Regions from separate parts of the Phyllobacterium sp. TAF24 genome, predicted to be linked through region 2. Evidence: riboswitches for the same ligand, from Rfam matches in the RefSeq annotation. Region 2 holds a riboswitch; each other region holds the start of a gene.

Region 1 (8,059 bases), on a different contig from region 2:
GAACATGCTGACGGCAAAGTTCCTGTCGAGGAACAGGCGTGGGTTCACGAAGGAGCGCTGCGCCGTAAAGGTGTGGCTGAGGAACAGATAGAACGCGCTGAAGCAGACGAGCGCTTCGAGCTGGATTTCGCCCGACGAGAACCAGTCGAGCTGTTCACCGCGGTCGAGAAAAAGCTGCAGAGCGGCGATGGAAAGACTGAGCGTGCCGAAGCCGAACCAGTCGAGCTTGGCTTTAAGCTCACGCCCGGTTTCTGTAACAAAGGCCGAAATGCCGACAAACGCCAGAAGGCCGATGGGAACGTTGATATAAAACACCCAGCGCCAGCTGATATTGTCGGTCAGCCAGCCGCCAATGACAGGTCCAAGCACGGGACCAACCATGACGGAAACACCGAACAGCGCCATGGCCGAGCCGCGTTCCTCGACGGAATAGATGTCGAGCAGAATACCCTGCGACAGGGGCACGAGGGAAGCGCCGAACAATCCCTGCAAAAGGCGGAACGCCACGATCTGCGGCAACGACTGGGCAATGCCGCACAGCACCGAGGCCACGACGAACCCGGCAATGGCGGTCAGCAGCACGCGCTTGCGTCCGAACCGGGCGGCGAGAAAGCCCGAGGGTGGCGTCATGATCGCCGCGGCGACGATATAGGAGGTCAGGACCCAGTTGATCTGGTCGGCACTCGCCGCAACACTGCCCTGAATATAGGGCAGCGCCACATTGGCAATTGTTGTGTCGAGCGCCTGCATGATCACGGCGAGAATGACACAGGCCGTTATCGCGCCGCGATTGGCAATAGGCGCGACGCCCGGCAGTGCGACGGAGTTAGACATGATCCTTGCTGCCAAAGAGGGATTGCAGGAAGTGCGGCAGACCGCGCGCATGGTCGGTATTGACCTCGGCGGTGACACTCATGCCCATGCGCAGTGGCGGCTTCCCCGACAAATCGGTGATGTCGATAAGCATGGGAATGCGCTGAACAACCTTCACCCAATTACCCGTTGTATTTTGTGCGGGGAGCAGCGAGAAGCTGGAGCCGGAAGCGGGGCTGATACTGGCAACCGTGCCTTTCCATTCGACACCGGGATAGGTGTCGACAGTCACGGTCACTGGCTGGCCGGGCTTCACATAGGTGAGTTCAGTTTCCTTGGGGCTGGCGGCAACCCACATATGGGTTGTCGAAACGAGGCTGAAGCCCGCCTGCGAAGCCTGTAGGTAAGCACCCACCTGCAGCGCGCTGACATTGGTGACAACACCGTCAAAGGGAGCCCGCACGGTGGCTGAATCAAAATCGTGCTGGGCTTTATCAACAGTGGCTTTCGCGGCCAGATAGGATGGGTTCTGCTCAACCGGCTGGTCGACGTCGTTACCCAACTGGGCCAATGTGGTTGCGGCCTGCGCCTTGGCAACATCGACCTTCTGCTGGGCGGCATCCAGATCATGCTTGGCCTGATCATAGGTCGCCTTGGACACGGCGGCTGTATTGGTCAAATCCGCCTGCCGTTGCAGGGTCTTCTGGTAAAAAGGGATATCCGATTCCGCCTGCGCAATCTCGGCCAAGGTCTGTTTGTAGCTCGCCTGCAGGTTAAGGATCTGGTTGCGCACCGTGCCAAGCTGTGCCTGTGCGCCTTCAAGGGCGATGCGGTAAACATCCGGATTGATCCGGAACAGAATCTGGCCCTGTTTGACGATTTCGTTGTCATGCACGTCAACCGAGCTGACAAGGCCGGAGATATCGGTCGAAACGCCAACCATATCCGCCTGCACATAGGCATTATCCGTGGACATGATCTGTCCGCCCGTGACGTAGAAATAGCCGCCGACGATAAGGGCGACGGGAAGAGCAGTGAAGAGAATTTGCCGTGTGCGGTTGCGGCGCGTCTTGGGCGGGGTGATATCGGGCAACGGCACGGGCTCGTTGACGCGCGCAGCAACCGGCGCGTCGCTGTTTGCGTTGGTCTTTTCGAGAACAGCCTCGTCAGAATTGGCGGGAATGCGGGAGGTTGGGGAGCCGTCAGCCATGGTGTTTCTTCCTGTCATCGACCGGTGTCTGACAGGCATCGATCAAATTGGACTTCATAAGGGTTAGAGTTCGAAGCAGATGCTCCCGGTCTTCGGCGGGCACATTGGCCAGCGCCTCGGAGCGGGTGATTTCGCCGATAACGCGCATGTCATCGACATGTGGCCGCGCTTCGTCACGCAGATAAAGCAGCCATATCCGGCGGTCAGTGGGATGCCGGCGCCGTTCGATCAGGTTGCGTTCCTGCAGCTTGTCCAGAATACGCACCAGCGTGATCGGCTCGATCTCGAGAATTTCGGCCAATCCAGCCTGATGGATGCCCTCGTTTTTTGCGAGGTACGCAAGGGTCTGCCACTGCGAGCGTGTCAGGCCTAAGTGCTTTGCACGCTGTTCAAATCGTTTGCGCAACAACCGCGCAACCTCATGCAGCAGAAAGCCAAGAGTGGGCATGTTATCCATGATGTGGGGCTTTAAAACTCGTAAGGATGCTTATAACAACGATACATATAGCATGTAGACTCATCTTTTAGAAGAGGCCCGATGTCACAAATCGGTGACAAAAACGCGCGAAACAAAAATGCCCGGTCTGTGAAGACCGGGCACATTAATCAAATCTGGATGGAGGGGAACGGTTTAGCCGACGAAGGCCCGCTCAACGACATAGGTTGACGGCTTGTTGTTCGCGCCTTCTTCGAGACCAAAGGATTCCAGAATGGCCTTCGTATCGTGGATCATGTGCATCGAGCCGCAGATCATGCCGCGATCGGTTTCCGGATTGAGCGGCGGCAGGCCGAGATCACTGAACATCTTACCGCTTGTCATCAGATCGGTGACGCGGCCCATATGGGTGAAATTTTCGCGCGTGGTCGTGGTGTAGAGCCGCAGGCTGTCGGCGGCAAATTCGCCGATCAGCGGATCATCCTTGATGCCTTCGACCATTTCGGTGATGTATTTGAGTTCGGCAACGTCGCGGCAGGTCTGCACCAGAATGACTTCTTCGAACTTCTCATAGGTCTCAGGATCACGGATCAGGCTGGCGAAGGGCGCAACACCGGTTCCTGTCGACAGCATATAAAGACGCTTTCCCGGCAGCAGCGCATCGAGAACCAGCGTGCCCGTCGACTTCTTGCGCAGAAGGACCGTATCGCCGCGTTTGATCTTCTGCAGATGTTCAGTCAGCGGGCCATTTTCAACCTTGATCGAAAAGAACTCGATTTCCTCATCCCATGACGGGCTGGCAATCGAATAGGCGCGATAGACAGGCTTTTCCGCATTGGGCAGGCCGATCATGACAAATTCGCCCGAACGGAAGCGGAAGCTCGCGGGACGGGTAATGCGAAAGCGGAACAGGCGGTCCGTATAATGGCGAACCTCGGTCACTGTTTCCGCATACACATTATCAGGAATAGGAAACGCAACCGGCGCCGAAACGTCGTCTGGCTCAAGAATGGTTGCCGCTGTTGCAGCTACTGACGAAAATGCAGTCATCCCGGGTTCTCTCGTTCGATACTGATATCAACAAATGAACGAGCCGGGCGTTGCTCCATTCATCATTCAACTGGCATCATTCAACTGGTTCATCGGCGAAAATGCGCGCCTGGTAATGCCAGCAAACCTTATGTAATCGGCAGCGATTAATATGCAATGGCTGATTTTGCAAGGCAGATCAGCAAATTAGCGGCTGCTGCATAGGCTCTGATCACGGCGAAAATACCATTGGCGAGCAATATATTGGAAGAATTTGGCTAAGGCCGAAACGTTCGCAGATCGTGTGTACAGATTCAGTCGCTTTTGTAGATTAAATTTTTCTCTTTCGGGGAAGGGTGCTGTCAACAATTTAAGCCGCTTGTGGTCGTTGACCGTTCATGACGGGGTTGCTATCCAGAATATGGAATTGGTTCCGCGATCAAAAGCGGATGAAAAGGGAACACGGTGAGGATGACCCAAGAAGGGGCCTAATCCGTGGCTGCCCCCGCAACTGTAACCGGTGAGCGGTCCTCCACAGTGCCACTGAAAGCGCTTTTGCGTGATTGGGAAGGCGGGGGACATGCAGTGATCCGGAAGTCAGGAGACCTGCCTGTTCCGGTCACCCAGCTCGAACACGGGGTGTGTTTGGGCGCGGTCGCTCGTCGCGGTGACATTTGAAAAAGTGTTGCCGTGTGCCGGAGCGATTGCAGGTTGATCATTATCATCCCCCTGTTGCCTATCCAGCCCGCGGTTCAGACGTAACCGGGGGAACGCCAGCCGTTCCCTATGCTCTGGGGGCATCATGTTAAGGCAAACGGGATTTGCAGGGGCTATCATTGGTCTGTTGAGCGGGGTCGCCATTGCGCAGGTACAGACAACCGGAGGGGATGGGGCGATTGTCCTTGCTCCGATTTATATCAATCTTGGCGAGTCGCGCATTGATGCGGAGAAATCCGGGCGGGCCTATACGGTTATCACAGGCGAGCAGCTCGTGCAGAACCAGACACGCTACGTTGCCGATGCGTTACGTCAGGTGCCGGGCTTTGCCGTTTCGCGTGGGGGCTCCTATGGCGGCCTGACGCAGGTGAGGGTACGCGGCGCAGAAGCCAACCACCTTCTTGTCATGATTGACGGCGTTGAAGCCAGCGAAACCGGGAATGGCGAATTCGACTTTGGCGGCTTGCCTGTTGCCGATGTCGATCACATCGAGATTCTGCGCGGCCCGCAAAGTGCGTTCTGGGGCTCGAACGCGCTGGCCGGTGTGGTCAACATCATCACCAAAGGCGGCACCCGCGACGGTTTCAAGATCAGCGGACGTTCGGAAGCGGGCACGGATGGCACATGGCTTGGCAATGTGCTGCTGCAGGGCGGCGCGGATAATTATGATTTTGCCCTCTCCGGCACATATCGCCAGAACAAGGGGTTCAACATCTCGAATTTCGGTTCAGAGAAGGACGGCGACAAGAACGGCTCCATCAATGGCAAGTTCAAGGTCGATATAACGCCCGACGTGGTTGTCGATGGTACATTCCGTTACGTCAACCGCCGGAGCGATCTCGATCCCGATGGCGGTTATGGCACACCGTTTCAGGGGCTTGTCGTTGATGGTGACGACCAGACCACGACCAAGGAATTGCTGGGCTCGCTCGGCATTACCTGGACATCGCTGGACGGTGCCCTGACCCAGAAGGCGCGGATCAGCGACACCAACACATTGCGCGACAATCTCAAGCACGACGAATATATCTCCGGTAATGAGGGCAACCGGCTGAATGGTTCCTATCAGGCCACCTACAAGTTCGATACGCCAGCCTTTGCCAACGCCAGGCATCAGATTACGGCGGGATATCAGGGTGAGCGCGAGACTTTCCAGCAGAGGCCTGCCAAGGCGGATTTTGCCAGCCCGTATTTTGACGCGTCGCAGTTCGAGAAACACGACCGGACCATGCATTCATTTGTCGGGGAATATCGAGGCGAGTTTTTCGACCAGCTTTATCTGAACGCGGCCGTCCGCCACGATGATAATGACCGGTTCAAGGATGCATCGACCTATAGTCTCGGTGCGGCATGGAAAATTCCGGACTGGGGAACGAGACTGCACAGCTCCGTTGGTACAGGCGTTACCAATCCGACATTCTACGATCAGTTCGGCTATATTCCCTCAAGCTACAAGGGCAATCCAAACCTGCGGCCGGAAAAGAGCCTTGGCTGGGATGTGGGTGTCGAGCAGAGCTTTTTCGATGAGCAACTGGTGGTTGACGTGACCTATTTCCGCCAGAACCTGACCGATGAGATTACCAGCATTGCAACACCTGATTTCCGCTATACGCCTGTCAATCAGGATGGGCGCAGCAAGCGTCAGGGTGTGGAAGTTGCGGCGACGCTCAACTTGACCAGTGGTTTCACCACAACCGCGACCTACACCTATACGGATGCGAAAGATCCGGATGGTCAGATCGAAATAAGGCGGCCAAAACATTCAGGCTCGCTGAATGCCGCCTACACATTCCTTGAGGATCGCGCCCGCGTTTTTGGCGAGGTGACCTTCAATGGAAAGATGGAAGATACAGCTTTTACACCGCCTCTCCCCACGCGGGTGGTGTTGAAGGACTATACGCTGGTCACAATTGGTGGCAGCTATAAGTTCAGTGACAAGATGGAAGCCTATGCGCGAATCGAGAACCTGTTCGATGAAGATTATCAGGAGATTTTTGGTTTCAACACGCCGGGTCGTACCGCTTTTGTCGGGTTGAAGGGAAGCTTCTGATTATGTTCAGGCAATGTAGATGGGCGCGAGGCGTGGCGAAGCTGGCAACGGCAATCGCACTGTTTGGCAGTCCGTCTGCAATTGCCGCCGAAGCGCCGAAGCGGGTTGTCTCCATGAACCTTTGTACCGACCAATTGGCCATGCTTCTGGCGGGGGAGGGACAGCTTTATTCGGTGTCGCATCTTGCCAAGGACGAAACGGGTTCGGTGCTGGCCAAAGAGGCGGCGTCGTTTGTAACCAACCATGGTCAGGCCGAGGAAATTTTCCTGATGAAGCCGGACCTGATCCTCAGCGGTACATACACGACAAGAGCAACGGTTGATATTCTCAAACGCCTTGGATTTCGGGTTGAAGAGTTTCAGCCCGAATCTTCCTTTGACGATATTCGCTTCAATATCAGGCGGATGGGCGCGCTTCTGGGGCGGGAGGCGAGGGCTGAGGAACTTGTGCGCGAGATGGATGCAACCTTGGCAAGCGTGCCGGGCAGACAGGCCGATGCGCCGACGGTTGCGCTTTATTACGCAAACCAGTTCACCTCCGGTCGCGGCACCTTGGCCGGTGAAGTGGTCAATCGTGCCGGTCTGATCAATCTCGGTGAGAAGCTTGGCTTGCAGGGCACGCAAAAACTGTCGCTGGAGCAGCTTGTCATGGCAAAGCCCGACCTGATTGCCGCCCATAATGCCTATGCGGCGCCATCCCTTGCCTATGAGGCGCAGGTTCACCCGGCGTTTCGCGCTGCATTGTCAGGGAAAAACCTCATCGATATCCCCGATAAATACTGGATATGCGGCGCGCCCTTTACGGCGGAGGCAGTCAAGTTGTTGTCGGATGCGGCAGGACGGGCAAACAAATGAAGGATCATTTCCGCCTTCTGATCGCTGGCCTCGTGCTGTTGACCTTTGTTATGTTTGTTCTGTCACTGCTTGTCGGCCCCGCGGTGCTCGGCACTGCTGACAGTATCCGCGCCCTGCTGACAGGGCAGGGTGATGCGATTGTGCTGGTCATGCGTGAAATAAGATTGCCGCGCGCCTTGCTTGGCCTGATGATCGGCGCAACGCTGGGGCTGTCAGGCGCGGTGCTGCAGGGATATCTGCGCAATCCGCTGGCTGAACCGGGATTGCTGGGTGTCAGCGCCTCCGCCTCGTTGGGTGCGGTGATTGCTATCTATACCGGCCTGTCACTCGCCTTTCCGCTTGCCCTGCCTCTCATGGCGCTGGCGGGCGCTGTTCTTGCGGTGCTGCTGGTACAGGCATTGGCCGGACGCGGCAGCAGTACGCTGACCATCATTCTGGCTGGCGTTGCGGTGTCGAGTTTTGCCGGGGCCATGACCACGCTGGCGCTGAACCTCTCGCCCAATCCTTTCGCGGCCATGGAGATTGTCTACTGGATGCTGGGGTCGCTCACGGACCGTTCCATGCTCCATGTGCAGCTTGCCGCACCGTTCATTCTTGTCGGCTGGGTGCTTCTGTTCAGTCTTGGCCGGTCGCTCGACGCTTTGACGCTGGGACCGGACGCGGCTGCCAGCATGGGTATCAATATCAAACGGGTTCAGCTCTTCGCCATTCTTGGCACGGCTGCCTCGGTGGGAGCAGCTACAGCCGTTGCGGGCGCTATCGGCTTTGTCGGGCTTATCGTTCCGCATGTCCTGCGGCCGCTGGTCGGTGCGCGGCCCTCGCGCCTGCTTCCGGCGAGTGCGCTCGGCGGCGCGTCAATGCTACTGGCAGCGGATGTTCTTGTACGCCTGATCGCGCCCGGACGTGATCTGAAGCTTGGTGTATTGACCGCCATCATCGGTGCGCCATTC
Region 2 (8,059 bases):
AGCTTGTCGAACCACGAACCACGAACCGGCGGCATTCACCCCCCTCTGCCCTGTCGGGCATCTCCCCCACAAGGGGGGAGATCAGCCTTCAAAACCATCTTGCACAATCTGAAACTGTTTCGGTTGTGCAAAGGCGTTACTGTCAATGTGATCTCCCCCCTTGTGGGGGAGATGTCCGACAGGACAGAGGGGGGTGAAAAACCCATCACTATCAATTCCACAATCTCAATGGCGCGGCCTTCTTAGGTCGAGGGTCATGGGGAATTCACCTGATGGTTGTTCCTTGCGCAATTCATATCCACCTGTTGTATGGCCGCGCGGCTCGAAACGTGCAAGCCGGCGCGCTTCCGCCTCGTTGGAATTGACCGGGAACGTATCATAGCTGCGCCCGCCCGGGTGTGCGACATGATAGACGCAACCGCCAATGGCTCGCTGCGACCACTGGTCGTAAATATCGAACACCAAGGGCGTATTGACAGGGATCATCGGATGCAGGCCGGAGCGCGGTTGCCATGCCTTGTAGCGCACGCCAGCCACCGCCGTGCCTTGTTTTTCGGTCATTTTCAGCGGCACTTCGCGCCCGTTGCATGCCACGCTGTAGCGGGCCGGGTTAAAGCCATCGACCTTGACCTGAAGCCGCTCCACGGATGAATCAACGAAGCGCACTGTACCGCCAATCGCGCCCTGTTCACCCATGACATGCCATGGTTCAAGCGCCTGACGTATTTCCAGCTTGACGCCCTCATTCTCGATTTCCCCGCAGAAAGGAAAGCGGAACTCCAGCTGCGCTTCGAACCATTCGGGGCGGAAATCAAAGCCGTTCTCGCGCAGATCAGCGAGCACATCGAGAAAATCCTGCCAGACAAAGGCGGGCAACATGAAGCGGTCATGCAATGACGTGCCCCAGCGCACGAAACTGCCCTGTATCGGATTGTTCCAGAACCGGGCGATCAGCGCGCGGATCAGCAATTGCTGGGCAAGGCTCATGCGCGCATTGGGCGGCATTTCGAAGCCACGAAATTCGACCAGACCAAGCCGCCCTGTGGGCCCATCGGGCGAAAACAGCTTGTCGATGCAAATCTCGGAGCGGTGCGTGTTGCCGGTGACATCCACCAGGAGATTGCGGAAGAGCCGGTCGACCAGCCATGGCAGAGGCGGCGTGCCCTCACCCGGTCGCGGCACCTGCGCCAAGGCGATCTCAAGCTCATACAGGCTGTCATGCCGCGCCTCGTCAAGGCGCGGGGCCTGACTGGTCGGACCGATGAACAGGCCTGAAAACATGTAGGACAACGAGGGATGGCGCTGCCAATGCAGGACAAGGCTTTTCAAAAGATCAGGACGGCGCAGAAACGGGCTGTTGTTGGGTGTTTCGCCGCCCACAACCACATGATTGCCGCCGCCGGTACCGGTATGGCGACCGTCGATCATGAATTTATCAGCGCCCAGCCGTGTCTGGCGGGCTTCCTCATAGATCGCCTCGGTCGTCTCCACGCAGTCGCGCCAGTTGGCAGCGGGGTGGATATTGACCTCGATCACCCCGGGGTCGGGCGCAACGCGGATGACATTGATCCGGTGATCCTGCGGCGGGCCGTAGCCTTCGATATGCACGGGCAGGCCGAGCTTGTGGGCGGCAGCTTCCGCTGCGGCAACCAGTTCCAGATAATCCTCAAGTGCCTCAACCGGCGGCATGAATACGCTCAGGCGTCCATCACGCGGCTCAACCGATATGGCCGTGCGCACTGCGCCGCCAATTTCGCCCAGTTCCTGCTCCACCCGCTCCTGTTGATTGCCTTCAGCGGCTGTGAACGACGCAACGGTCAGTGGATGTTCTGCTGCGCGTTGTGCTGCCCGTGGCGAGGGGTCTGGCAGTGCACCGCGCTCAACCGAAGGGTCAACCGGGACGATATAGGGGAAATCGGACGGCGGCACATGCGGCAGCGCGCCGAGCGGCAGGCGGTAGCCGACAGGCGAATCCCCCGGCACGAGAAACAGCTTGCCGCGCCGTGTCGTCCATTTTTCACTGCGCCAACGCGGCCCGGAAGCAAGGCTGTTCCAGCGCTGCACCGGCAGCACAAAACCGCTTGGCTCGGTGAGGCCACGTTCAAAAACCCGGGCGATACGGCTGCGTTCTTCCGGGTCTTTCAGCTTGGAATTGGAGGGATCGACATTATCAGGCAGATTGCCTTCCTTGACGATCCATTCAGCCGGGTCTTCATAGGCAGGCGCCACCATTTCCTGTTCAACGCCAAGCTCATCCGCCAGCGCCAGCAGGAGCTTTCCGGCATCATCAGGCTTTATATCGGCCGTGCTGTTCTCAGGCGCAATCAGGTCAGGATTGACCCAGATCGGCTTACCGTCCTTGCGCCAGTAGAGCGAGAACGTCCAGCGCGGCAGGCTTTCGCCGGGATACCATTTGCCCTGCCCGTAATGCAGGAAGCCGCCGGGCGCAAAGCGCTCGCGCAGCCGCCGGATAAGCTTGTCGGCCTTTTCCCGCTTGGTGGGGCCGACCGCATCGGTGTTCCATTCGCCTGACTCAAAATCATCGATGGAGACGAATGTCGGCTCGCCGCCCATGGTCAGCCGCACATCGCGCTCTTTGAGGATAGCATCCACCTGTTCGCCAAGGGCATCGAGCGCGTTCCATGATTCATCCGAAAACGGCTTGGTAATGCGCGGATGTTCGGAAACCCTGTCAACGCGCATATCAAAGCCGAATTCCACATTGGCAAATTCCGCCATACCTGAAATCGGCGCGGCGTTGCGATAATGCGGAGTGGCAGCCAGCGGCACATGGCTTTCGCCGGTCAAAAGGCCGGATGTCGGATCAAGGCCGATCCATCCAGCACCGGGCAGATAGACCTCGCACCAGGCATGCAGATCGGTAAAGTCCTTGTCCGTCCCGGCAGGACCATCAATGGCAACGAGATCAGGCTTCAACTGAATGAGATAGCCGGAGACAAACCGCGCGGCGAGCCCAAGATTGCGCAGCACTTGCACCAGCAGCCAGCTTGAATCGCGGCACGACCCGGAGCGCAGGCCAAGCGTCGCCTCCGGCTCCTGCACGCCGGTTTCCATGCGGATGACATAGCCGACTTCCCGCTGGATGCGCGCGTTGAGATCGACGACGAAATTCACCGTATTGGTCGGGCTGCGATCAATCGTTGCGAGGAAATTCGAGACCAGCGGCCCCATCGATTCCGGCTTCATATAGATCGACAGATCGTCGCTGATTTCCTGTGGATAGCTGAAAGGCCACGTCTCCGCGACAGGCTCCACAAAGAAATCGAACGGATTGTAGACTGTCATATCGGCGATGAGATCGACCTCGATCTTCAATTCCGTCACCGGCTCGGGGAAAACGAAGCGGGCAAGGAAATTGCCGTAGGGGTCCTGTTGCAGATTGACGAAGTGGTTGGCTGGACTGACCTTCAGGGAATGGCTGAGAACTTTGGTTCGCGAATGCGGCGCTGGCTGGAGCCGGATGATTTGCGGCCCGAGCATGATGGGCCGGTCATACTTGTAGTGCGTCAGGTGGTAGACTGCTGCGTGAATTGCCATGTCGCCTCAAAAGCTACGATTCCACAAATACTCCCAGCACTCTACCGAGTTGTCAGCCAATTGAAATCTTTCATTTGCCAAAAATTTTGGCAGCGTTAAAAATTGCCGCATAAACGTGCTTGCAACAGCAGGGCTGGCCGCATAGCATCCGCGCCGATGGTTTCTCCGGCAAGACAACGCCGGAGATGAAAAGGGAACACGGTGAGGCGTACCCAAAAGGGACCGAGACCGTGGCTGCCCCCGCAACTGTAAGCGGTGAGCGATGCCTGACATGCCACTGGTTGAAAGACCGGGAAGGCAAGGCAAAGCTGAGACCCGCGAGCCAGGAGACCTGCCATCACACTTGAAATTCGAACCGGACGGGGTGTGCCGGGAGCGATGCGATGTCTCTCCCGCATTGTCGCGATGGTGCATTGGCTGCGTTCCCCAACCCCTGTCTTTGAGGCAGCGGACAGGCATGAGCACGCCCACCCACCAGATTATTGTCTGCACCCTGTGCAAGTCAGCCGATGACCAGTCACGGCCGGGGCAGGACCTTGTCGACAGGCTTGCGGCGGAACTTGATGGCAATCCCGCCTATGAGGTGCGCGGCGTTGGCTGCATGGCGGGCTGCGGACATCCCTGCACCGTCGCGTTTCGATCCCCCGACAAGGCGCAATATCTCTTTGGCGATATCTGTCCCGACGCCAACTTTGCCGACCTCATCGATTTTGCCCGGATGTATCACGGGCTTGATGACGGCTGGTCCAAAGCATCACAGCGCCCGGCAGGCCTTTACGACAAGACACTCGCACGCATTCCCGCACATCTATGACACGGCAGGCATTGACCAATGTTATAACATTACTATACGACAATAATGCGCCTGATATGGCACGACAGAGTTTACCGATTTGGGACCCAGCACCATGTGTTTTGCCTGCAGTCACGGACATCATCAGCCCATGAGCGAGATTGTCATGCGCGCCGACGATGTGACATTTCGCACGTCCGGCCAGACACTTGTGGACGAAACCTCGCTCGATATCGAACGAGGTTCGCGCCTTGCCATTATCGGCCCGAATGGTGCTGGAAAATCCACACTGCTGCGCATGCTGGCGGGGCTGCTGCGCCCCTCCTCCGGCAGTGTTTACATCGAAGGCACCCCTATTGAACGGTTGAAGCCCAGAGAAAGGGCAAGGCGCTTCGCCTTTGTCGGTCAGACCGATGCGCCTGACCATCAGTTGCTGGTGGAGGATTATGTCTCGCTTGGGCGTATTCCGCATATGGGCGCTCTGACCAAGGCCGGAGATCGCGATATCGTGGCGGAAGCGCTGCTGCGTGCCAAGGTTGCCCAGTTTTCCCGCCGCCCCATAGGTTCGCTCTCCGGCGGTGAAAGGCAGCGCGTGCAACTGGCCCGCGCCATTGCCCAGCAGCCTGATATTCTGTTTCTGGACGAACCCACCAATCATCTCGATCCGAAAGCACGCAGCGAATTGCTGGCGCTTGTCGCCGGACTGGATGTGACTGTCATCGCGGTGCTGCATGACCTGCCGCTTGTCGCGCCCTTCGCCACCCATGTCGCCGTCATGCACAGCGCACAGCTGGTTGCCATTGGCACGCCTGATGAAACCCTGACGCCGCGCATTGTCAGCGATGTCTTTGATCTCGACGTATTGCGCCTGCGCCATCCCTCGCAGGATCGCGACCTCATGGTGTTCGAAGCACCGGAACCAACAACAACAATACAATCTGCTCAGCTACGGAGAATTTGATGAAAAGAATGCTGCTCGCCCTCACCTTATCGGTGCTCTCAGCGCCCGCTTGGGCGTTTCCTGTCACCGTCGACAGCTGCGGCAAGCCGCTGACCTTTGATGCCGCTCCCAAGCGCGCGGTCATTCAGGACATCAATATGAGCGAGATGGCTTTCGCCCTGCATTTGCAGCCGTCAATAGTTGGCGTTTCGGGCATTACCGGCTGGTACAAGCTGGATGACGCCTTCAAAAAGCAGCAGGGGTCCATCCCGGAACTTGCGCCCAAATATCCGACGCTGGAAAATCTCGTCGCCGTTGAGCCGGACTTTTTCTTTGCGGGCTGGAACTATGGCATGAAGCCCGGCGGTGAAGTCACGCCTGACACGCTCGCGCCGCATGGCATCAAGACGCTGGAGCTGACTGAAAGCTGCATTCATCTCGACAAGAACCGGCCAGCCGCCTCCATGGACCTGCTCTATGGCGACATGGAAAAGCTCGGCAAGATTTTCGGCAAGGAAGATGATGCAAACGAGCTGGTCAGCGGCTGGAAGGCCGAGCTTGCCGACCTGAAGGCCAAGATCGGCGACAAGAGCGGCACCCGTGTGTTCCTCTATGATTCCGGCGAGGACAAGCCGTTCACCGCAGGCAAATTCGCCATTCCGACGGCGATGATCAGCGAAGCCGGTGGCAGCAATATCATGGCCGATCTCGACACAAGCTGGGGCACCACCTCGTGGGAAACCGTGGCCACACGCAATCCTGAGTTTCTCGTTCTCCTCGATTATCAGGATGATGCGGGCTACCAGAAACTGCTCGACTTCCTCAAATCGCATCCGGCGATGAAGGAAACCGACGCGGTGAAAAACAATCGCTTCGTCGCCCTGCGCTATGCGGAACTGACGCCCGGCCCCGCCAATATCGAGGCGATCGTCAAGATGGCCAAGGCGATGCACCCGGAAGCATTCTGAGTGCTTCCGTCTATCCGTCAGCATCTGATGCTTATCGTGGGGGTGATGGCCATTTTGGCCCTCGCCCTCATCTCCATTGCCTATGGGGCAACGGTTATCCCGCTCGGTGACGTGCTGCGCGCGCTTGCCCATGCCGCCGGTCTCTCCGACACTGCTGTTCAGGGTCCCGTTGGCAAGATCATTGTCGAACTGCGCCTGCCGCGGGTGATCCTTGCCATTTGCGTTGGCGCCGGGCTCGGCATCATCGGCGCGCTGCTGCAAACCGTCACCCGCAATGATCTTGCGGATCCGTTTCTCTTCGGCCTTTCCAATGGCGCTGCGGCGGGAGCCGTGTCAGTCATCACCATCATCGGCGACCGGTTCGGCATCTGGACCCTGCCGATTGCAGCGTTCAGCGGTGGCATGCTGGCGGCGATTGTTGTTTTGATGCTGGTGCGGCGCGTGCAGGGACAGGGACCGGAGCGGCTGATTCTGGCGGGGCTTGCCGTCTCATTCCTCTTTGCTGCGCTGACCAACTATATGGTGTTTGCCGGTGACCAGCGCGCCGCCCATTCGGTGATGTTCTGGACACTTGGCGGCCTCGGCCTTGCCCGCTGGGAAAACCTGCCTTTGGCGCTTGTCGGCCTTGCGGCGATCCTCATCTACGCGCTTTACAACCACCGCAATCTGGACGCACTGCTGGCAGGCGAAAACACGGCGGAAAGCCTTGGCATCCGGGTGACCCGCATCCGCAACACGGTGTTTATCGTCTGCGCTTTTTCAACCGCAATTTTTGTCTCGGTGGCTGGTGTGATCGGTTTCGTCGGCCTGATGATCCCGCATATTGCCCGGCGTTTTTCGGGTCAATTGCATGCGGGGCTGATTGTGACCTGCGCCCTGCTCGGGGCAACGCTCATCCTCCTGAGCGATCTCGCCGCGCGTTTGCTGCTGGCACCGCAGGAACTACCCATCGGTATCGTTACCAGTTCCATCGGTGCGTTTTTTGTGGTGACAGTGCTGTTGAGGAAACGGCCGGGGTGATTGGGTTTTTGCATAATATGGTGAGCGTCCTGAACTTTCCGCATGGCAAACCACGCACCCGCTCTCCGTCATCCCTGAATATCTCCTCCCTCTCCGTCATCCTCGGGCTTGACCCGAGGACCCACGACTAAGAAGTGCCAAGGTAAACATTGACGCGACGCATTCCAGCAAGGTCCTCGGGTCAAGCCCGAGGATGACGGACAGGGAGGAGAAGCGCTTAAGAAAGCGCAGACTGCTTCACAGAAAACTACAATCTTCCCCAAGCCACAAAATTTGGATTGGCGAAATCGGCGTCATCGGCCTGATTGCGGCGGCCATAGGTTAGTGGATTGCCATCAAGCGTCAGCGTGATACCGCCCGCCGCCCGCAAAACCGCATCACCGGCTGCCGTGTCCCATTCCATCGTCCGGCCAAAACGCGGATAGATATCCGCCTCGCCCCGCGCCAACAGCCCGAATTTCAGCGATGAGCCCACGGAAACACAGTCTGTCACACTGAACTTTTCGAGATAGGCATCGGTTTCCGGTGTGCGATGCGAGCGGCTGGCGACGGCAATCAATGTCTTGGGCACTTGGCGGCAGGATATCGCCTTGCGTGCAGTGATGGTGCCATCGTCGCTGATCGTTACTTCCTGCGCACCGGCATCTCCACCCGTGAACAGAACGCCGCGCACCGGCGCATAGACAACACCCAGAACCGGGACACCTTTTTCGATCAGCGCGATGTTTACGGTGAAGTCGCCATTGCGGTTGACGAACTCACGCGTTCCATCGAGCGGGT
Region 3 (8,059 bases), on a different contig from region 2:
CGCATTTTCTGATGGAGCTGCATGTGAGCCTGACCTGTGCGGTGCAGAATGGCAGATATGTCGAATATATCCCGCAGTTGGATGACCTCACCCAAACGCAGATGCGTATCGAAAACGGCTATGCCATTGCGCCGTCGGAACCCGGTATTGGTATCGACTGGGACTGGGATGCGGTGAAGGCCCGCAGCGTTGGCGAGTTCACCACGGAAATCCGGAGCTAGACTATGCAGCGCATGGGAATGATGATCGGTCTGAACGGTGAAAAGGTTGCCGAATATAAGCGTCTGCACGCGGCTGTTTGGCCCGAGATTCTTGCGCTGATCTCCAACTGCAATATCCGCAACTACACGATCTTTTTGCGTGAGCCGGAGAGCATCCTGTTCGGCACATGGGAATATCACGGCGCGGATTTTGCCGAAGATATGGCGAAGATGGCTGCCGATCCGAAAAACCGGGAATGGTGGGCTGTCTGTATGCCCTGTCAGGTGCCGCTTGCAACGCGCGCGCCGGGCGAATGGTGGGCGATGATGGATGAAGTTTTCCATTTGGATTGAGGATGATGATGAGCGTTCGCACCCCCCTCTGTCCTGTCGGACATCTCCCCCACAAGGGGGGAGATCACATTGACATGAACGCTTTCCTACAACGGGAAATATTGCAGATTGTGCAAAGACAGTACTCGCAGCTGATCTCCCCCCTTGTGGGGGAGATGCCCGACAGGGCAGAGGGGGGTGCCAGTGCCTCATACTGAACATTTCAATCCAATTACTTTGCAACAAAGCTGGCAACTACCTGCAAAGCCTCGCCCGATCGTGACATTCGGGGCGGGCAGTATTGTTGGTGATGCGCATTATCCTGCCTATCGGAAGGGCGGTTTTCCCATTGCTGGTCTGTTTGATCCGGATCACACCAAGGCTGGTAAAATCGCGTCGGAATGGAATGTGAAAGCCTACGAATCCATGGGCGAGGCGGCGGCGGTCGACAATGCCATCTTCGATCTGGCAACGCCTCCAGCGCGCCATACGGATGTGCTGAAAGCACTGCCGGAAGGTTCCTTTGCGCTGATCCAGAAGCCGATGGGTAGTGACCTTGAAGAAGCCTCGGAAATCCTGCGCATTTGTCGTGAGCGTAACATTACCGCTGCCGTCAACTTTCAGCTGCGGTTTGCACCGATGATGCTGGCGTTGAAGGACGCGATTGCTAAGGGCTGGCTTGGCGACGTCATCGATTTCGATGCATGGCTTGCGCTGGATACGCCGTGGTCGCTATGGCCATTTCTGGCTGATCTGCCGCGTGTCGAGATTGCCATGCACTCAATCCATTATATCGATCTGATCCGTCAGATTCTTGGCAATCCGCTGGGCGTACATGCAAAGACGCTTGGTCATCCGGCGCACAAGGTCGCGCAGACCAGAACGAGCGCGATTCTTGATTACGGCAATCGGGTGCGCTGTTCGCTCTCGATCAATCACGACCATAAATTCGGGCGCAAATTTCAGGCCTGTGAGTTCCGCGTCAGCGGCACCGAGGGTGCCGCCTATGTGAAGCTCGGGGTTAATCTCGACTACCCGCGCGGTGAGCCTGATGAGTTGATGATTTACCCCAAGGGTGGCTCTGAGTGGATCAATGTGCCGTTGCAGGGCGCATGGTTCCCCGACGCCTTTGTCGGGCGCATGGCCAATCTGCAACGTTTTGCCAGCGGCGAGGACACGGCGCTTGTGAGTTCGGTTGAAGATGCCTGGCACACTATGGCGCTGGTTGAAGCGGCCTATCAATCCAGCGCAGCGCCCGCAACGCCGCTCGCCCAAAAACCGGAGGTCTGAATGTCGGAGCAAACGGTCTATTTTGAGGATTATGAACTCGGCCATATCCGCACCACAACAGGACGGACAATCACTGAAACGGATTTCGTTGTGCATGCGGGCCATACGGGCGATTTCTTTCCGCACCATATGGATGCCGAATTTGCCAAGACCACGCCATTTGGCCAGCGCGTGGCCCATGGCACGATGATTTTTTCGATTGGCGTTGGCTTGACGGCGAGCCTCATCAATCCCGTGGCTTTTTCCTATGGCTATGACCGTTTACGGTTTGTGCGCCCGGTCTTCATTGGCGATACGATCCGCACACGCGTGACGATCAGCGCCAAGGAAGATGACCCGAAACGGCCGGAGAGTGGCCGCGTGGTCGAGCGCTGCGAGGTTCTCAATCAACGCGGTGAAGTTGTGCTGGCTGCCGACCACATCCTCATCGCCGAGCGCAAAACAAAAGTGATATGACGGGCACATCAATGTGCCAAATGGAGGTTTGAAATGACAGGTAAGCTTGAAGGCAAGCGGGTTTTGATCACAGCGGCAGGGCAGGGCATTGGCCGTGCATCGGCATTGGCTTTTCTGCAGGAAGGCGCGATTGTTCACGCCACCGATATCAATCAGCAATTGCTTGATGCACTGCCAAAGGAAGCTGGCCTCAAACCACGCAAGCTCGATGTTTTGAACACGGATGAAGTGACGAGGGTTGTCGGCGAGATTGGCCCGGTTGACGTGCTCTTCAACTGCGCGGGTTTTGTTCACAGTGGTTCCATACTGGAAATGCCCGATGCGGATCTGGAGTTTGCTCTTGATCTCAATGTACGGGCGATGGTGCGTACGATCCGGGCCGTTCTGCCCGGTATGATCGAGCGCAAAGATGGCGCGATTATCAATATGTCCTCCGTCGCCAGCAGCGTGAAGGGCGTGCCGAACCGTTTTGCCTATGGTGTCACCAAGGCTGCGGTTCTGGGCCTGACGAAATCCGTGGCTGCCGAATACATCACACAGGGCATTCGCTGCAATGCGATCTGCCCCGGCACGGTGGAAAGCCCATCGCTGGAACAGCGCATGCGCGCCGGTGGCGATTATGAAACAGCGCGCGCTGCTTTCATCTCCCGCCAACCCATGGGCCGTCTCGGCCTTCCAGAAGAAATTGCCGATCTCGCCGTCTATCTCGCCGGTGCAACCTACACGACAGGACAGGCATACAACATTGATGGCGGCTGGACCGTTTAAGTGAATCAAAGGAATAAATGATGAAATTTCTACGCTATGGCGAAGCAGGGCAGGAAAAGCCCGGTGTTCTCGATGCCAAGGGGCAAATCCGCGATCTCTCGGGTAAGGTGAACGATCTTTCCGGCGCTGCGCTTGATCCCGCCGCGCTGGCAAAACTTTCCGCTGGGGATGTGGAAAGCCTGCCTCTCGTCAGTGGCGATCCGCGCCTTGGCCCCTGCATTGCCGGAACCGGAAAGTTCATCTGCATCGGCCTTAACTATGCTGATCACGCGGCGGAATCCGGTATGGCTGTGCCGCCGGAACCCGTCATTTTCATGAAAGCGACATCGGCCATTGTCGGCCCGAATGATGATCTCGTTATTCCGCGCGGTTCGCAGAAAACCGACTGGGAAGTTGAGCTTGGCATCGTCATTGGCCGCACGGCAAAATATGTCAGCGAAGCTGAAGCCTTGGATTATGTCGCGGGTTACTGCACCGTGCATGATGTCAGCGAGCGCGCCTTCCAGATTGAGCGTGCGGGCCAGTGGACCAAGGGCAAATCCTGCGACACGTTCGGTCCGACCGGCCCGTGGCTGGTGACCAAGGATGAAATCGCCGATCCGCAGAACCTCGGCATGTGGCTGAAGGTCAATGGCGAGACGATGCAGAACGGTTCCACCAAGACCATGGTCTATGGTGCCGCTTTCCTCGTCTCCTATCTCAGCCAGTTCATGTCGCTGCATCCTGGTGACATCATCTCGACGGGAACACCACCCGGCGTCGGCATGGGTATGAAGCCACCGCGCTACCTCAAAGCCGGTGATGTGATCGAGCTTGGCATTGAAGGTCTTGGCACCCAGAAACAGGTGGCTCGCGCCGACGTTTAGTTCAGCGCCTATCCTGCAACATTATTCAAGAGGCATATTGTGACCCGTATTACCGATCTTCGCGTCTTCGACGTCCGCTTTCCTACCTCGCAGAGTCTGGATGGATCGGATGCCATGAACCCGGACCCGGATTATTCCGCCGCCTATGTCATCCTCGATACGGACAACAAGGCACTCTCCGGCCATGGCCTGACTTTCACTATCGGTCGCGGCAACGAAATCTGCTGCCTCGCGATTGAAGCGATGAAGCATCTTGTTGTCGGTCTTGAACTGGACTGGGTGAAGGAAAATCCGGGCCGTTTCTGGCATTTCATCACCGGTGACAGCCAACTGCGCTGGATCGGGCCGGATAAGGGCGCGATGCATTTGGCAACCGGTGCCGTGGTCAATGCGGTGTGGGATCTTTTGGCGAAAGAAGCGGGCAAGCCAATCTGGCAGTTGGTCGGCGAGATGACGCCTGAGGAGATCGTCAACATCGTTGATTTCCGCTACCTGACTGATGTGCTGACGCGCGAGGAGGCACTGGACATTCTGCGCAAGGCCGAGAGCGGCAAGCGGGAGCGGATGGCGACGCTTAAAGCGGAGGGCTATCCCTGCTATACGACGTCGGCGGGATGGCTTGGCTATTCCGACGAAAAGCTGCGCCGTCTCTGTCAGGAAGCTGTTGATTCAGGGTTCAACCATATCAAGATGAAGGTTGGCCGCGACCTTGAGGACGATATCCGCCGCCTGACCATTGCACGCGAGGTGATCGGGCCGGATCGTATCTTGATGATCGACGCCAATCAGGTGTGGGAAGTCAACGAGGCCATTGATTGGGTGAAGAAGCTCGCCTTCGTCAAACCATTCTTCATCGAAGAGCCGACCAGCCCTGATGATGTGGCTGGTCATCGCAAGATCCGGCAGGCGATCAAGCCGGTGAAGGTTGCCACCGGCGAGATGTGCCAGAACCGCATCATGTTCAAGCAGTTCATCGCCGAGGGCGCCATCGATGTGGTGCAGATCGATTCGTGCCGTATGGGCGGACTGAATGAGGTACTGGCCGTGCTGCTGATCGCTGCGAAGTACGAGCTGCCTGTCTGGCCGCATGCGGGCGGTGTTGGTCTGTGCGAATATGTGCAGCATTTGTCGATGATCGACTATATTGCTGTGTCAGGCACGAAAGAGGGCCGGGTGATCGAATATGTCGACCATCTGCACGAGCATTTTATTGATCCGTGCAATATTCAGGACGCGGCCTATATGCCGCCGTCGCTGCCGGGTTTCTCGATTGAAATGAAACAGGCCTCAATCGAGGAATATCTTTACCGGCCATAGGGCGGGTTTCATCTGCCTGACAAAGAGCTGTCCTATGGCGAGAGGATCATTCGCATGCCGGTAAACTTACGGGCATGCGATACTCTCATTTACGCGTCACGGGGTTCCCATGCTCGACCTGATCAAGCCTTCACTTGCCCGCTTTGCTGCCAGCCTTCACCCGGAGCCGCCCGTTCATCTCGGCAGGCGCTATAATACCAAGGGCGAGTTTCAGTTTGAGCCGGGCAATACGGTGGTATCCCATCTGGTGAAAGGTTCCGAATCGGAAGCGGCTGTTATTGCCGTGCGCGAGCGTATGCTGGCTATGCCCGACGCCGGGCAATTGGCGTTCACACCTATTTCCAGCCTGCACATGACATTGTTTCAGGGCATTATCGAATATCGCCGCCGGGCATCCTTTTGGCCTGATGATGTTGCACTTGAGACCAGTATTGACGATATGACGCGGCTTTATGTGGATCGTCTGCAGGATTTTGAAGGGTGTGGACCGTTTAATGTCAAAGTGATCGATGTCACGCCTGCAGGCCTGACAGTTGCCGGTGCGAGCGAATATGATGAGCGAATCCTGCGGGCTTGGCGCGACGCATTGGCTGTTCCCTTCGGATATCGGCATCCTGATCACGACACCTATGTTTTCCATATTACACTGGCCTATGTGATCGAGCGTTTTCCCGATGAACGGCTTGGTGCATGGCAGGCGCTTCTCGATGATTGCCTTGCTACCATTCAACGCGATGCGCCTGTTATTGCGCTCAATCCCCCGGCTTTTTGCAGTTTCGTTGATATGAACCACTTTGAAGAACTGGTTACTCTCGACTGAGAGAACAGCTGATTTGAGCGCCTGTCTGCGACATAGTGTGCATCGCCTGCGGGTGTCGTCTTACGTAAATGGGATGTCGTTTCCGCACCTATTCTTTTTTTATGCCGAATGCTTTTATCGGGGCACTTGAGGTGCCGCTTTTTTCTAGGGAAGCGGAGAATTGGGAAGCCGGTCGGAAACCCGGCGCTGCCCCCGCAACGGTAGTGGAGTGAAACACGGCATAACAGCCACTGGGCCACAACCCGGGAAGGCGTCGTGACAGCCGAGATGGCAACTCCAGAGCCCGGAAACCAGCCTCGGGACTGAAAACCGACTGATCGCGGTGGGCGATCAAGGAGCATGATTTTATGCGGGTATCGGCTTGTGCTGACCGTGTAGGCGTTCTTCCTCCGTCACCACCAGTCAGTTCTTTCGCAACACTGAGGCGAGGACACGACATGGATATGCGCAACGAACTGCTCCGGAACCTGAAAAACCGGAAACCCGGCTACGGCCTCGAACAGGCCTTCTATTCCGATCCGGACTATTATCGTCTGGATATGGAGAACATTTTTTATCGCGATTGGCTGTTCATTGGCCATGATTGTGAAGTCGCCAAGCCCGGCAATTTCTTCACCGTGCAGGTCGGCGACTATCCAGTCGTTATTGTGCGTGACCGCCAGGGCCTGATCCGCGCCTTTCACAATTCCTGCCGCCATCGCGGTTCGCGCGTCTGTGCGGCCGAGCGCGGCACATCGGCGAAGCTTGTCTGCCCCTATCACCAGTGGACCTATGAGCTTGACGGCCGCCTGCTGTTCGCGCGCCAGATGGGCGATGATTTCGACCCCAGCCAGCACAGCTTGAAACCGGTTCATTGCGAAAGTGTCGGTGGTTACATCTTCATTTGTCTGGCGCAGAACCCGGCTGATTTCAGCACCACTCGTGCACTGATCGAGCCTTATCTTGCACCGCATAAGTTGACTGAAACCAAGGTTGCCTATCAGAGCACCATTGTCGAGAAGGGCAATTGGAAGCTGGTCTGGGAAAACAATCGCGAGTGCTATCATTGCGTGGCCAACCATCCTGAGTTGTGCAAGACCTTCCCGGAAGCGCCGACCGTGAGCGGTGTACAGGGTGCCGGAGATGATCCGGAGATTGCTGCCCATTGGCAGCGTTGTGAAGCGGCAGGCCTCCCAAGCACTTTCCGCATGTCCGATGACGGTCAGTATCGCGCCACCCGTGTTCCGCTGCTGCGTGATGCGGAAAGCTATACGATGAGTGGTCGCCGCGCTGTCGGCAAGCAGCTCAGCGATATCGTCAACGAGAAGCAGATTGGCTCATTGCTGCTGTTCCACTATCCGACCACCTGGAATCATATTCTTGGCGACCATGCCATTTCTTTCCGCGTGCTGCCGCTTGGCCCGGATGAAACGCAGGTCACGACCAAGTGGCTGGTACATAAGGATGCCGTCGAGGGCGTGGACTACAATCTCGAAGAGCTGACGCATGTGTGGACGGAAACCAACGATCAGGACCGCCGCATCGTTGAGGAAAACGCTTTCGGCATCCGCTCGCCTGCTTATGAACCCGGTCCCTATTCGACCGAGCATGAAGGCGGCGTGCTGCAGTTCCTCGAATGGTATTGCAGGTTCATGGAAGAGCGTCTCACCGGCGGTGACACGCGGCTCAGCAAGGTAGCATAAGGTACACAATGAACATGGGCGTTCCTCAGTCTTACCCGCACCTCGACCAGATGCAGCCGTGGAATGATCGGCTGCATTTATTGGAGTGCCTGTCGATCATTGAGGAAGCGCCGAATGTGAAGACTTTCACATTCCGTTCCGACAATCAGAACTGGTTCCGCTACGAGCCGGGCCAGTTCATGACCTTCGAACTGCCGACGCAGCCCGAAGCCGTATTGCGCACCTATACGCTGTCATCCAGCCCGTCTCGGCCATTTACCATTGCCGTGACGGTCAAGGCTCAGGAAGGCAGCATCGGTACACGATGGATGCTGGATCATCTGACGC
Region 4 (8,059 bases), on a different contig from region 2:
CTTTGCCGGCTTGCGCGCAATCGTGGATTAAAAGTTCGGCCATTCAAACCGCAGAATATGTCGAATAATGCCGCTGTCAGTGATGATGGCGGCGAGATTGGCCGGGCGCAATGGTTGCAGGCCGTCGCCTGTGGTGTGCCCTCATCGGTGCATATGAATCCCGTGCTTTTGAAACCGCAATCGGAAACCGGCAGCCAGATCATCGTGCAGGGCAAAGTCTGGGGACAGGCCAAAGGGCGTGACTATCAGAAGTTCAAGGCGCAGCTGCTCGATGCTGTTATGGCATCATGGGATATTGTATGTGAGGGCGCTGATCTTGTGATCGTCGAGGGGGCGGGTTCGCCAGCGGAAATTAACCTCAGGGCAGGTGATATCGCCAATATGGGCTTTGCCACCCGCGCCAATGTGCCTGTCCTGCTGGTGGGTGATATCGACCGGGGCGGGGTGATTGCTTCCATCGTCGGGACCCATGCGATCCTGCAACCGGAAGACCGAGATATGATCATCGGCTATCTCATCAACAAGTTTCGCGGTGATGTCTCGCTGTTTGATGACGGGTTGAAAGCCATCACTGAGTTCACCGGCTGGCCTTCTTTCGGCGTCGTGCCGTGGCTGAAGGATGCGGCGCGGTTGCCGGCGGAAGATTCGGTTGTGCTGGAACGTCTGGTGAAAGGCGAGGGCCGGGCGCTCAAGGTCGCGGTGCCGGTGCTTGATCGCATCGCCAATTTTGACGATCTCGATCCGCTGATGGCCGAGCCGCAGGTGGATGTGGTGATGGTGCGCAGCGGCGAGCGGCTGCCGTCCGATGCCGGGCTGGTGATTATTCCCGGTTCAAAATCCACAATCAGCGATTTGCTGCGGTTTCGCGAAAATGGCTGGGACAGGGATCTCGACCTGCACCGGCGGCGCGGCGGTCATATCATCGGCATTTGTGGCGGTTTCCAGATGCTCGGGCGCACGGTACGCGACCCCGATGGCATCGAGGGCAGCGTGACGGAAACCCAAGGGCTCGGGCATCTCGATATCGATACGGTGATGGAACCCGAGAAAACCGTGCGCAATGTCGATGCGCATTCGCTGCAGTTCGATCTGCCGCTGAGTGGTTATGAAATTCATCTGGGCCGGACGACGGGCCCTGATTGTTCCAATCCCGTTGCCCGTATCAATGGTGTGAATGACGGAGCGATATCCAAGGACGGCAAGGTGTTCGGCACCTATCTGCACGGGCTTTTCGGCGCGGATCAGTTTCGTGCGGCGCTGTTGGGGTCGATGGGTATCGCTGCTGACGAGTTTGACTATCGGGCTGGCGTGGATGCCGCGTTGGATAGTATTGCGGGGCAGTTGGAAGAGCTGATTGATATCGATGCGTTGCTTGCATATGCTGCAGGCAGATATTGATGTTTATCCGCCGCATAGGCACCCCCCTCTGTCCTGTCGGACATCTCAGATCAGCCTTCAAAACCATCTTGCACAATCTGCAACACTTCCGGTTGTGCAAAGGCGTTAATGTCAATGTGATCTCCCCCCTTGTGGGGGAGATGCCCGACAAGGGCAGAGGGGGGTGAACGCCGCCGGTTCGTGGTTCGACAAGCTCACCATGAGGGAGTGAGGAGCGTGCAGGGAGTCAAGCTCCGCAACATGGCAAAATAAAACTCCCTTGCATCACCCCTGTCCCTCATGGTGAGCTTGTCGAACCACAAACCACACCCCCACCACTCCCTTACCAAACAACACACATTCAATTGACATTTCTCGTGGGGGATGAATAACGTCCAACCCATGATTGGTTCCCATATTGGTCGAAGGCCAAGGGATCAAAAGGGAATGCGACGGCCGTACCCTGAAGGGCGGTCCCACCGCAGCCGACCCCGCGACTGTAGAGCGGCGAGGATCAATGCAAAGCCTGACGCATATGCAGAGGGCAGCCACTGGGAAACCGGGAAGGCGGCATTGCTTCGACGACCCGTGAGCCAGGAGACCTGCCAGTCATAGAGTGTTTTTCCAGGAAGCACTTAAGGGTAATCCTGCCCAAGAATTGAAGAGTAATGTCTCTTCAGGCCCAGCACGGAGGTTGTTATGGCTGCTCATATGACGCATTCGCTTGTTTTCCCGCCCGCATTCCCTTTGATGGATGGATCGTTGCGGTTGCAATAGCGGCGATGCCTCAACTCAATTCCGGTGTGACTTTCATTCTCGGCGGTGCCCGCTCGGGCAAATCCAGCTTTGCCGAAGGCCTGATCAAGGCGTCGGGCCTTGATGCGATCTATGTCGCAACGGGCAGGGCGTGGGATGAGGAAATGTCTATACGCATTGACCTGCACAAAAAGCAGCGCGGTCCACTATGGCGCACCATAGAAGAGCCGCTTGATCTGCTGGATACCGTGCAAGGGGTGGCTGGCGAGGGCAAGGCGGTTCTTGTCGATTGCCTGACGCTCTGGCTCACCAATCTGATGATGGATGAGCGCAACATCACCGCCGAGACGCGGCAGCTTGTCGAAGCGCTGCCGAAACTTCCGGGTTCGATTGTTCTGGTTTCGAACGAAGTGGGTCTCGGCATCGTTCCGGAGAACCGCATGGCGCGCGATTTTCGCGACCATGCCGGACGTCTCCATCAGGCCGTGGCGCAAGCTGCGGCAACAGTCTATTTCGTGGCAGCCGGGCTGCCGCTCACAATGAAGGGATAGGAATATGCAGGGTCAGAAGATTCCAGCAACAGTCATCACCGGTTTTCTCGGTTCGGGAAAAACCACGATGATCCGCAATCTGCTTGAGAACGCCAATGGCAAGCGCATTGCGCTTATCATCAATGAGTTCGGCGATCTGGGTGTCGATGGCGGTCTGCTCAAGGGCTGCGGTATTGAAGCATGTCGCGATGAAGACGTGATCGAACTGAACAATGGCTGCATCTGCTGCACCGTGGCGGATGATTTCATCCCGACCATGACCAAATTGCTCGATCGTCCTGATCGCTTTGATCATATCGTCATTGAAACATCGGGTCTCGCTTTGCCGCAGCCTCTGGTTGCAGCGTTCAATTGGCCGGAGATCAAGACACAGGTGACGGTTGACGGTGTTGTCACCGTCATCGACGCCTCTGCCGTATCGGAAGGCCGGTTTGCCGATGATCATGACAAGGTTGATGCCCAGCGCATTCAGGATGAAGCGCTTGATCATGACAGCCCGTTGGAAGAACTGTTCGAAGACCAGATTCGCGCTGCCGACCTGATTGTGCTCAACAAGACGGACCTCATCAGTGACAAGCAGCTTGACGGCGTGCGCAGCGATGTACAGAGCCGTTCGTCGCGCTCGCTYAACATGGTTTCGGCCAGTTTTGGCAAGCTCAGCAATGAGCTGCTGCTGGGGCTTGGCGTTGGCACTGAACAGGACATTGCCAACCGCAAATCGCACCATGAAATGGAACATGAGGCGGGTGAAGAGCATGACCACGATGAGTTTGAGAGCTTTGTCGTTGGTCTTGGCCCGGTTGCGGAACCAAAGAGCTTTGTTGAAAAGCTGAAGACCGTTATTGCCGATCACGACATTCTGCGCCTGAAAGGTTTTGCCGATGTTCCCGGCAAGCCCATGCGTCTGGTGGTGCAGGCTGTCGGTACACGCATCGAGCATTACTTTGACCGTGCGTGGAATCCGGGCGAAGAGCGCCAGACGCGTCTCGTCGTTATCGGTCTGCATGATATCGACAATGATGCCATTACATCCGCTGTCACTGCTGCGGCCGTTTAACTGAGGCTGGAAAACTGAATGCATCTCCTGCTTGCCCAGAAAGGCACTATTGCCGAAGGGACCGAGGCTATCGACCTTGGCCAGACGCCGGGAGATGTGTTGTTTCTTTCTGCCGCTGATACGGAACTCGCGAGCCTTGCCTCCGCGCGGCGGCAGGGCGATGGCACGGTGTCGCTGCGTCTTGCCAATATGATGAGCCTGTCGCACCCGATGTCCGTCGACGCCTATGTGGAGCGGACGGCACGCCATGCGAAGTTGATCGTGGTCAGGGTTATCGGCGGCGAAAGCTATTGGCCTTATGGTCTGGAAGCCCTGCATGCCTGCGCCGTCAATCACAAGGTGCAGCTTGCGGTGCTGCCGGGGGATGACAAGCCCGATCCGGGGCTCGACCGGTTTTCAACCATTGCCCGGCATGATCGCGATGCGCTCTGGCATTATCTGCTGGAAGGCGGAGCGCAGAATGCGCAGCGTTTCCTTGATTATTGCGCAGCACTGATTAACGCAGGTGAAAAGCCGCAGGAAGCCGCACCCCTGCTGAAAGCCGGGTTGTGGTGGCCGGGGAAACCAGCGCCTTCGCTGGAAGAAATGCGCAGGAGTTGGCAGGACGGTGCGCCAGTTGTCGCGATCTGTTTCTACCGAGCGCTGGTGCAAAGTGGGCAGACGCAGCCGGTTGAAGCACTGCTGGAAGCATTGCGCGCCAAAGGCCTCAATCCCCTGCCGGTGTTTGTTTCCAGCCTGAAAGACCCGGTTTCCATTGCAACGCTGGAAAGCATTTTCGGGCAAGCGCCACCAGCGGTGGTGCTGAATGCCACGGGCTTTGCTGTGTCCGCTCCGGGTTCTACGCGTAAGCCAACCGTGCTTGAGCATGATGGTGCGATGGTCCTGCAGGTTATCTTCTCCGGCTCCAGTGCCGAGCAGTGGCGTCTGTCCGATCAGGGCCTATCGGCGCGTGATCTGGCGATGAATGTCGCCTTGCCTGAAGTGGATGGCCGGGTTCTTTCGCGTGCGGTTTCGTTCAAGTCGGCACAGCATTTCGACGAGGCTGTAGAGGCCAATATCGTCATGCACGAGCCGCAGGCCGACCGCGTGGCATTTGTGGCTGAGCTGGCATTCAACTGGGCGCGTCTGCGTGAAAGCAAGCCGCAGGAGCGGCGCGTTGCGCTTGTCATGGCGAACTATCCCAATCGGGATGGGCGGCTGGGCAACGGTGTCGGCCTTGATACGCCTGCGGGCACATGGCAGGTGCTGAAATCCCTGCGGGATGCGGGCTATGGTGTCGCCGGTCTGCCAGATAATGGCGAGGCGCTGATCAATCATTTGATGGCGGGTCCCACCAACGCGGCCAGCGATGGGCGCGATATTCGCGAGACGATTTCGCTCAATCAATACAAGAACTTCTTTGACGCGCTTCCCGATGTGATTCAAGCGAATGTGACGGCGCGCTGGGGCGAGCCAAAGGACGATCCATTTTTCCTTGATAGCGCGCGCGGCTTTGCGCTGCCACTGAGCCGGTTTGGTGATGTCCTCGTCGGTATCCAGCCAGCGCGCGGCTACAATATCGATCCGAAGGACACCTACCATTCGCCGGATCTGGTGCCGCCACATGGCTATCTCGCCTTCTATGCTTATCTGCGCACCGTCTATGATGCCCATGCGATCGTGCATGTCGGCAAGCATGGCAATCTCGAATGGCTGCCGGGCAAATCGCTGGCGCTGTCGGAAACCTGTTTTCCCGAGGCGGTGCTTGGGCCTGTGCCGCATATCTACCCGTTCATCGTCAATGATCCGGGTGAGGGCACGCAGGCAAAACGCCGTTCCTCTGCCGTCATCATCGATCATCTGACGCCGCCGCTGACGCGGGCGGAAAGCTATGGCCCGCTGAAAGACCTTGAAGCGCTGGTCGATGAATATTATGAGGCATCGGGCGTTGATCCACGCCGTCTCGTGCGGCTCAAGGTGCAAATCCTGCATCTGGTCAGGGATATCGGTCTTGATAGCGATGCGGGTATTCATGATCATGACCCTGATGATCTCGCCCTGCAAAAGCTTGATGCTTATCTTTGCGATTTGAAAGAAATGCAGATTCGCGACGGCCTGCACATTTTTGGTCTGTCGCCAGAAGGGCGCTTGTTGACTGATCTGGTGGTTGCACTGGCGCGCGTACCGCGCGGTTCGGGCGTTGGCCCCGACCAGAGCTTGCAACGTGCCATTGCTGGCGATCTCGGTTTTGCCGGTTTCGATCCGCTGGATTGTGATATGGCGGCACCGTGGACTGCGGAACGGCCGGATATTCTTGATACGGTCACCGACGAGCCTTGGCGTATTGCGGGCGACACCGTTGAGCGTATTGAATTGCTGGCGGCAAAGCTGGTGGCCGGTGAAACCATTTGTCCGGACGTATGGCAGGCGACCCAAGCGGTTCTCGAAGGCATTCGCGCGAATCTGCATCCGGCTGTCATAGCTTGCGGAGAGGCTGAGATGACCGGGCTGATGACGGCGCTTTCCGGGCGCTTTGTAGCGCCGGGTCCATCTGGCGCGCCGACCCGTGGCCGTCCTGATGTCCTGCCGACAGGACGAAACTTCTTTTCCGTTGATAGCCGCGCTGTGCCGACTCCCGCTGCATGGGAGCTTGGACAGAAATCCGCTGAACTTCTGATTCGCCGCTACACGCAGGATCACGGCGAGTGGCCGACATCGCTTGGGCTCACCGCATGGGGCACCTCGAACATGCGCACCGGCGGCGATGATATCGCGCAGGCCTTGGCGCTGATTGGCGTCAAACCCGTCTGGGATATGGCGTCACGGCGCGTCACCGGCTACGAAATTATTCCACCTGCCATGCTGGGGCGTCCGCGTGTGGATGTGACTTTGCGTATTTCAGGCTTTTTCCGTGATGCCTTTCCGGACCAGATTGCGCTGTTCGACAAGGCGGTGCGTGCTGTTGGCGCTTTGCAGGAAGATGCGGAGGACAATCCCATTGCCAAGCGCATGCGGGATGAACAGGCACGGCTTATGGCCGAAGGTGCTGATGAAAAGACCGCCCGGCAAAGAGCTGGCTTTCGCGTGTTTGGTTCGAAGCCCGGTGCTTACGGCGCAGGATTGCAGGCGCTGATTGACGAAAAAGCATGGGACAAGCGCGACGACCTTGCCGAGGCTTGGCTGGTCTGGGGCGGCTATGCCTATGGCGCCGGTGAAGAGGGCAAAGCGGAGCGCGGGCTGCTGGAGGAGCGTTTGCGCACCGTTGAAGCGGTGGTGCAAAATCAGGACAATCGTGAGCACGATCTGCTCGACTCCGACGATTATTACCAGTTCGAGGGCGGTATGTCGGCGGCGGTTGAACAGCTTTCCGGTGAGCGCCCGACCATTTATCACAATGATCATTCACGCCCTGAAAAGCCCGTTATCCGCACGCTTGAGGAAGAGATCGGGCGCACGGTGCGCGGCCGCGTCACCAATCCGAAATGGATCGCCGGTGTGATGCGCCATGGCTATAAGGGTGCTTTCGAGATGGCGGCAACGGTCGACTATCTCTTCGCCTTTGCGGCAACGACGGGCGCCGTGCGCAACCATCATTTTGAAGCTGTCTATCAGGCGTTTCTGATGGATGATGGTGTGCGGGCGTTCCTGAAAGACAAGAACCCGCATGCCCTGCGCGACATCGCGGAAAAGCTTGAAGAGGCCGTAGAGCGCGGCTTCTGGGTGCCGCGTTCCAACTCGGCGCGATTTGAACTCGGCAAGCTTGCCGCCTGAGACAATGATTCGGAAGGAAACGCCAAATGGCTGAAAAATCAGAGAAATTGTTGAACCTGACCGAAGAGGAAGTCAATGCGCGGCACGCCGACAAGATGCGCAAGAAGAAGGTGGTGCGCGACAAGATCCTTGCCACCAAAACAGATGAAAAAGGTCTTGTTATCGTCAATACCGGTAAGGGCAAGGGCAAGTCGACGGCGGGTTTCGGCGTCGTGTTCCGGGCGCTTGGTCACGGCATGAAGATTGGCGTTATCCAGTTCGTCAAGGGTTCATGGGATACGGGCGAACGCTGGGTTCTGGAAAAGTTTCCGGAGCAGGTGACGATCTCGGCCATGGGCGAGGGCTTTACCTGGGAAACACAGGACCGCGCCCGCGATATCGCCATGGCCAGAGATGCATGGGAACAGGCCAAGACCATGATCCTTGATGATAAAACGGACATTGTCCTGTGCGATGAATTGAACATCGCACTGCGCTATGACTACCTGCCTGTTGAGGAAATCATCGAGGTGCTCAAGCAGAAACCCCATATGAAGCACGTGATCATAACAGGGCGAAATGCCAAGGA

Evidence for each region. Region 2 has a riboswitch for cobalamin ahead of AB4Y96_RS23365 (DUF1636 family protein). Riboswitches for the same ligand answer to the same signal wherever they lie in the genome.
Region 1: linked by a shared signal. The riboswitch ahead of AB4Y96_RS24050 (TonB-dependent receptor plug domain-containing protein) and the one ahead of AB4Y96_RS23365 (DUF1636 family protein) in region 2 are both predicted to bind cobalamin.
Region 3: linked by a shared signal. The riboswitch ahead of AB4Y96_RS17845 (aromatic ring-hydroxylating oxygenase subunit alpha) and the one ahead of AB4Y96_RS23365 (DUF1636 family protein) in region 2 are both predicted to bind cobalamin.
Region 4: linked by a shared signal. The riboswitch ahead of cobU (bifunctional adenosylcobinamide kinase/adenosylcobinamide-phosphate guanylyltransferase) and the one ahead of AB4Y96_RS23365 (DUF1636 family protein) in region 2 are both predicted to bind cobalamin.

What each region holds. Positions count from the first base shown of each region.
Region 1 covers NZ_JBFRDN010000042.1:9,410-17,468, reverse strand. Annotated here, with positions in the region: gene AB4Y96_RS24070 (MDR family MFS transporter) at 1-834, opposite strand, end outside; gene AB4Y96_RS24065 (HlyD family secretion protein) at 827-2,023, opposite strand; gene AB4Y96_RS24060 (MarR family winged helix-turn-helix transcriptional regulator) at 2,016-2,480, opposite strand; gene AB4Y96_RS24055 (ferredoxin--NADP reductase) at 2,655-3,509, opposite strand; cobalamin riboswitch at 3,900-4,116, shown strand; gene AB4Y96_RS24050 (TonB-dependent receptor plug domain-containing protein) at 4,291-6,255, shown strand; gene AB4Y96_RS24045 (ABC transporter substrate-binding protein) at 6,288-7,109, shown strand; gene AB4Y96_RS24040 (FecCD family ABC transporter permease) at 7,106-8,059, shown strand, end outside.
Region 2 covers NZ_JBFRDN010000038.1:27,871-35,929, forward strand. Annotated here, with positions in the region: gene AB4Y96_RS23360 (transglutaminase family protein) at 226-3,558, opposite strand; cobalamin riboswitch at 3,699-3,911, shown strand; gene AB4Y96_RS23365 (DUF1636 family protein) at 4,016-4,372, shown strand; gene AB4Y96_RS23370 (ABC transporter ATP-binding protein) at 4,503-5,312, shown strand; gene AB4Y96_RS23375 (ABC transporter substrate-binding protein) at 5,312-6,259, shown strand; gene AB4Y96_RS23380 (FecCD family ABC transporter permease) at 6,305-7,279, shown strand; gene cysQ (3'(2'),5'-bisphosphate nucleotidase CysQ) at 7,527-8,059, opposite strand, start outside.
Region 3 covers NZ_JBFRDN010000021.1:59,107-67,165, reverse strand. Annotated here, with positions in the region: gene AB4Y96_RS17885 (mandelate racemase/muconate lactonizing enzyme family protein) at 1-221, shown strand, start outside; gene AB4Y96_RS17880 (L-rhamnose mutarotase) at 225-554, shown strand; gene AB4Y96_RS17875 (Gfo/Idh/MocA family protein) at 738-1,823, shown strand; gene AB4Y96_RS17870 (MaoC family dehydratase) at 1,824-2,279, shown strand; gene AB4Y96_RS17865 (SDR family oxidoreductase) at 2,313-3,047, shown strand; gene AB4Y96_RS17860 (fumarylacetoacetate hydrolase family protein) at 3,068-3,913, shown strand; gene AB4Y96_RS17855 (L-fuconate dehydratase) at 3,953-5,230, shown strand; gene AB4Y96_RS17850 (DUF1868 domain-containing protein) at 5,340-6,050, shown strand; cobalamin riboswitch at 6,163-6,363, shown strand; gene AB4Y96_RS17845 (aromatic ring-hydroxylating oxygenase subunit alpha) at 6,488-7,732, shown strand; gene AB4Y96_RS17840 (2Fe-2S iron-sulfur cluster-binding protein) at 7,741-8,059, shown strand, end outside.
Region 4 covers NZ_JBFRDN010000026.1:12,970-21,028, reverse strand. Annotated here, with positions in the region: gene AB4Y96_RS19765 (cobyric acid synthase) at 1-1,398, shown strand, start outside; cobalamin riboswitch at 1,768-2,001, shown strand; gene cobU (bifunctional adenosylcobinamide kinase/adenosylcobinamide-phosphate guanylyltransferase) at 2,160-2,684, shown strand; gene cobW (cobalamin biosynthesis protein CobW) at 2,689-3,741, shown strand; gene cobN (cobaltochelatase subunit CobN) at 3,760-7,491, shown strand; gene cobO (cob(I)yrinic acid a,c-diamide adenosyltransferase) at 7,518-8,059, shown strand, end outside.